2 regions of the Paenibacillus sp. FSL P4-0338 genome follow, and region 2 is predicted to be linked to the other one. Evidence: riboswitches for the same ligand, from Rfam matches in the RefSeq annotation. Region 2 holds a riboswitch; the other holds the start of a gene.
What was found. A riboswitch is a leader RNA that binds a small molecule or an ion and turns the genes downstream of it on or off. The one in region 2 is predicted to bind cobalamin.

Region 1: it holds a riboswitch for cobalamin, as region 2 does, so the genes downstream of both, MKZ07_RS25980 (anaerobic ribonucleoside triphosphate reductase) here and MKZ07_RS28355 (S-layer homology domain-containing protein) in region 2, are expected to answer to the same signal.

Annotation. Positions count from the first base shown of each region.
Region 1 covers NZ_JBBOCG010000002.1:441,145-444,271, reverse strand. The annotation lists gene MKZ07_RS25990 (sugar phosphate isomerase/epimerase family protein) at 1-683, opposite strand, end outside; gene MKZ07_RS25985 (MTH1187 family thiamine-binding protein) at 731-1,039, opposite strand; cobalamin riboswitch at 1,381-1,613, shown strand; gene MKZ07_RS25980 (anaerobic ribonucleoside triphosphate reductase) at 1,958-3,127, shown strand, end outside.
Region 2 covers NZ_JBBOCG010000002.1:1,007,543-1,010,669, forward strand. The annotation lists cobalamin riboswitch at 708-885, shown strand; gene MKZ07_RS28355 (S-layer homology domain-containing protein) at 1,093-3,127, shown strand, end outside.

The DNA.
Region 1 (3,127 bases), 570 kb from region 2:
TAGAGAATTCCACTCTGCTCCGCGATCTCGAAGACGCTCTGGAAATCCACCTCTCCTTTTCCGAGATCGGTCTCCTCCTGGTTGGCTCCGAAATCCTTAATGTGGACCAGCGGAACACGTCCGGCGTACCTTGAAACATATTGAGCCGGGTTGGCTCCGCCTCTGTGTACCCAGCCCAGATCGAACTCTGCCAGCATCTGCTCCGCAGGAATCCGCTCCAGCCAGATATCGATGACCGCCTTGCCGTCAACCTCTGCGAATTCATAATCATGGTTGTGATAACCGTACTGCATCCCTGCCGCCCGGACCATCGCGGAAGCCTTCTCCAGGAATGGAATGATTCTTGTTACATCCTCTATGGAAGGGTTCTGCGGAAGCGGTGCCGATGGGGTGATCATATATTGCAGTCCGAGCTCTACACCATATTCAATCTCTTTGGCTAATGCCTGTTCCATCTTATCCAGACTGCTGAAGTCCAGACCTACATGCGCCGAAGGGGCAGCCAGGCCAAGTTCATCCAGCTTACGGCGCAGTTCCCCTGCAGATACACCGAAATAACCGGCGAATTCCACTGCCTGGTATCCCATCTCTGCCACCTTGCCCAGTGTACCGAGGAAATCGCGTTCCGTCTGGTCACGCAGTGTATACATTTGAATTCCGATCTGCTGTGCTGCTTCTGTCATGAAGAATCCGCTCCTTATCGGTTAATTCTGATTAGATACTATAGTGGTTACTCTCCCTGAAGCTTACGCTCCACGGATTCCAGCTTGCTGCGGCTGGTGGAGGTCTTGTCGCGCCGGTCGTCGATCTTGAGCGAGGTGGAGACTCTCTGCGCCCCGGCGGTGAACGGCGACTCATGCAGCGCTTCTACCGCAGCCAGAATCCGCGCTACCGGTCCCTCAATAATTGTACCCATAGAAGTTAGCTCATAGGTAATGCCCTCCACCGTCTCCAGCACGCGCTGCATCTCGGCCACATAACTGCTGAGGCTGGTGCTGCCTGTCCCAATCGGAATAACGGTCACTTCGCCAATTGCCATTGTGATCTCCCTCCTAATTATCTGTTGTTCCTGCCTCTTACTTATCCTCTTATTGTAACGCTTCGCCAAGCTTGCCACAAATCACCTGCCACCCCTCTCTATTCTATTAATATCCGTCAAAATAATTACCAGGATTAGACGCACTCTATTTATGGATTCTTTGTGGCGTATTTTCGGAGATTTTATGAAACATTCACGGCAGATTCGGAGGAAAGTTGTGGATTACCTGTGGACTAACTGTGGATCAGCTGTGAGTAAAAGCGCCGAACCCGCTCCCCGTGCGGGATTGCAAAAAAACATTTACAAACACAATATATTGCGGTAGCTTTAATAGATCACAACAAAATATAGTAGAAACGGGTGTTTCACCCCTTGTAATAGAGGTGCGACTTAATAGGGAAGCGCGGTGCAAAACCGCTGCGGTCCCGCCACTGTAACCGGATGCTCCCAGGGCGCGATGCCCCCAGGGCCGCATTCTCCGGCTAATTGCCACTAAGGGGCTGAATAAGCCCCCCGGGAAGGCACCGGAGGAGTTGCCGGAAGCCAGGAGACCTGCCTGTTTCGGTGGCACCGCTTAGACTCCTGCGAGGAACAGGGGAGGTGTCCGTATGCGGCCTGCCATAGCAGAGTTAGCCTTCCGTCAATCGGGCCATAGGCTGCCGATACCTGAGGACGATCGGGGATTATCTTCAGGTATCGGCTCTGCGGAATATACAAGAACGGGCGTAAGCTATTTGCCCCGTGTCTGCTCGTATGTTCCACCCAGACCACAGGCAAATTTCCGCTTACCGGATCTTTGCATCATGCATTCGGGCATTTCCGGCCTTCCCGGCCGGGGGTGCTTTTTTACTGATGTCCTGACCATTCTATCTATATTACATATTACGCTTACAATACCCGAGAGGAGAGAGTTATATAATGACACTGCTGGAGAAACGTTATAACGAAGGACAAGCTGCACAGGAGGATCTTTTGGAAGAGGTCATTCATCTGGGACGGGATATTATCGACAGCCGGGATCTGGATCTGCTGCGCGAGAACGCCAACCTGAACGGGGAGAGCTTCTCCGGCAAAATGAGCAAGTTCGGCAGTGAATACTCCAAATGGTATGCACGCAATTTCACCATGCCGCCACAGCTGGTACAGGCTACCCTGGATAATGTCGTCTATGTACATGACCTTGATCAATACGCCATTGGAACCACGAACTGCATCTTCATTCCGTTCGAACGGCTTCTCCGTGAAGGCTTCAACACCGGCAACGGCAGTGTACGGCCTCCTAACTCGATTATGACGGCGATGTCGCTGGTGGCGATTATTTTCCAGTCACAGCAGAATGCGCAGTACGGCGGCGTATCCGCCAATAAGCTGGATTATGACCTGGCCCCTTATGTTACCAAATCCTTCTCCAAGCTCTTCCGCAAAGGTCTGGAGTATTTCGAGGAGAATGCAGAGGGTTCTGCACTTGGGGAGATTACGATGAGCCGCAGCGATCTGGCTGAGCAGTATCCGCGCGCCTTCCGTTTTGCCCTGAAGGAGACGCAGAGCGAGACCCTGCAGGCCGCAGAGAGTATGGTACATAACCTGAATACGATGTCCAGCCGCTCCGGCGGCCAGATTCCTTTTACCAGCATCAACTACGGCACCTGCACCTCACCAGAGGGCCAGCTTGTGATCAGCTCGTTGCTAACGGCTACGATGAACGGACTGGGCAGCGGGGAGACACCGGTGTTCCCGATTCAGATTTTCAAATGCAAGCAAGGCATCAACCAGCAACCGGGTGATCCTAACTACGAGCTGTTCCTGAAGGCAGCCGAGTGCTCGGCGCGCAGATTATATCCGAACTTCGCCAATCTGGACGCTCCGCTGAACATGCAGTATTATGATCCGGCTGACCCGGATACCGAGTTCGCTACGATGGGCTGCCGGACCCGTGTACTCAGCGACCGCTTCGGACGCAACCACTGCTCCGGCAAAGGCAACCTGTCCTTCAACACGCTCAACCTGGTGCGTCTTGGACTGGCCCACGGCACGATAACCGGCCGCCGCCTCGCTGCTGACGAAGAAGGATTCTTCGACGACCTCAAT
Region 2 (3,127 bases):
TCAGCAAGCGAGGGGATTAAATGAATGTTGATTAGTTTGAACCTGATGATCGACTAGCGGCAGCTGAACCGTTGTGCGCATATAGCGCGGCATGGAGGACTAGTCATAGCCTAGTGCATGCTACTTTAACGTAGTACAATGATTGGCGCTCCAGCGGGCTGATAAGAGCATAAAGTAATTAGTTAAGTATGGTAGTGTCCGGAAGAAGCGGCTCGATCGCACTTTGTACACTAGAATCAGGCATAATGGAGTTAATATGGCGTTCTGTTGTATTTGGTGCAGTGGATTTTTGGGATTTGGCCCGGCTGAGGGGGATTTGCCGAAATCGATGGTATGAAGTGCAACAGAATGCGTTATCGGCTGCTTTTATACTAATTGTGATGTATAGAATACAATCGGCCTTCTGCCGCGGTCTCCATAGGTGCGCTAGAGTGTTGATTTGCAGTAGACCAACGTCTTGATTAGCAGCAGAAGATTAACTTTTTATAGTCCTGAATAGTACGAATGTGCCGGGGGAGCGGGCATGTGCTATTCAGGATTTTTGTGCGGAATGGGCTGAGTCTTGGGGCGCTGGAATAGATATACCTTGTCTATAGACATACAGGGGAATAGTCGATATGATGGTTTGAGAATATTAAAATTTAATAAGCTTTGGGAAAAGGTGCAGATTGCCTTAGAGACCGGACGCTGTCGCTAGCAGATGCTGGCAGGGCTATGTCTAATAGAGCAATCTGCTTAAAAGGGAAGCCCGGTGCAAGTCCGGCGCGGTCCCGCCACTGTAAATACGGAGCAACTCCTGAGGAGCCACTGTCTGCTAATTGGATGGGAAGGCGGGGGAAGCGGTGAAGTATGAGCCAGGAGACCTGCCTTTTTCGATGTTGTTTCTATTCTTCGGGGGTAAGAATGTGGAGCAGATGCTGATATTGGCGAGGGCTGTATAAGCTCAATGTAATGTTGGAGAGCCATCGACTCCTTCAGCCGCCCTGTATTGTATTCTTCCCCGGCCGCCCTGCATAGGGCGGTCTTTAGGTTGCCGCTCTCTTTGCGGAGGAAGCAGGATTCATCCATTCTATTTCAGGAAAGAGGTTAGTTATGAAGAACCATTCTCTATCATCCAGGTTCATACGGTTGGGGCTTGCTGTCATTATGCTGTTCGCACTGCTGGGAGCAGCTGTAGCCCCGGCAGGACAAGCTGCTGCTGCACAGGCAGGCGGGACTTCCGCGCCCGCAGTATCCGCTCTGCCCGCAAGTGAGGCAGCCAGCGTAACCGCTGCGGTCTATGCTACTGCGGAGTTCATGCTGAAGAACGGAGTCCAGTCGGACTGGCAGGCGATTGGCCTTGCACAAGCAGGCTACAAGGTTCCTGCCAGCTATCTGAAGGCGCTTGAAGGTAAGGTGAGTGAGGCTAAGGGTGTTTTTGCCAGAGCAACGGACTATGCCCGGATCACACTTGCTGTTAAGGCACTGGGCGGCGATCCTGAGAAGGTGGCAGGCTATAACCTGATCGAGAAGCTCTACAATCACGATGCAATTACCGGCCAGACGCTGAATAATCCGGTCTATGCACTGCTCGCTCTGGATTCCGGCAGCTATACGATCCCGGCAAATGCGAAATGGACACCGTCCAAGCTGCTGGCAGAGATTCTGGCGAAGCAGAACCCGGACGGCGGCTTCACCCTGACCACGGGTGCGAGTGATCCGGATATGACAGCGATGACGCTGAACGCACTGGCTGGACACAAGCAGGAAGCAGCCGTGAATACTGCCGGTCAGCGGGCGGCAGCCTGGCTGGCTAAGGCACAGGACAAGAACGGCGGATATGGCGACAGCAGCGAGAGTGTAGCTCAGGCCATTATCGGTCTGTCTGCCTTCGGCATTGATCCGGCAGGAGCAGAGTATACCAAAGGCCAGATTAATCTGGTCAGCAAGCTGCTGAGCTTCAGCGCAGCAGATGGCGGATTCGTCCACACTGCGGGCGGCAGCTCCAATCCGCTCTCTACGGAGCAGGCGCTGGAGGCTTTGGTAGCGTACAAGCTGTTTGGTACAGGCGCTAAGCTCTTTGATTTTAGCGGCACACCAGTGAAGAATCATCAGGTAAGTGTCTCGGTTACTGTTGAAGGTCCGAATGGAGCCTTGGCTGAAGGCGGCGTGTATGCAGGGAATGTGCTTAATGCACTGGAAAAGACAGCAGCCGCCAAGCGCCTGGCCCTGGTCAATGAAGCAGGCAATTATGTGACGGGGATCGGCGGCGTGATTGCGGGTACTTTTGGCGGATATGATGGCTGGATGTATGTGGTCGCCCGCGGCGGAGCATGGATCTATCCAAGTGTAGGGATGGGCGACTTCGCGCTGGAGGAGAATGACCGCATTGTGGTCTATTATGGCGGAGACAACACGCAGGTGGTTGATGCCGTAACCGTGACGCCCGCACAGCCGCAGCCTGGACAAGATCTGAAGGTGCAGGTGAACCAGAAGCAATGGGTCTGGAATGAGGCGACCTTCACCTCTGATCCGGTAACTTCACCGGCAGCAGGCGTACAGGTAACCATCGGCGGCAAAACGGCAGTTACAGATGCTGCGGGCGTGGCTGTTGTGGCTGGTGGTCTGCCGGCGAATAAATATACCCTGACGGTTACGGGATATCTGAAGGATAAGACCCCTGCCATCGTGCGTCATACGGTCCCGGTAACGGTGGCTTCTGCTGCGGCGGACCGTCCGGCTTTTGCCGATGTGAAGTCGATCTCGCCTTGGGCGCTGGAGTCAGTATACACGGCGTATGACCGCAAGCTGATGAATGGTGTGAGTGAGGGCAGTCTGGTGTTTGCGCCGAAAAAGAATATTACCCGTGCTGAATTTGCAGCGCTGTTGCTGCGGTTAACCGGGAATGAGCCGTCTGCGGCGGCTTCCGCTGGGGCCTTCAGTGATGTTAAGGCCGGTACATGGTATTATGGAACAGTGAACCGGGCGAAGGAGCTGGGAATTATCAGCGGCGTGACGGCTAAGACGTTCAAACCGGACGGGCTGGTTACGCGTCAGGATATGGCTGTAATGATAGTTAGAGCTTATAAGCTGGATGCAGCATCAACTGGAGCAGGGGCTGGTAAGTTCAGCGACGAAGATAAGATTA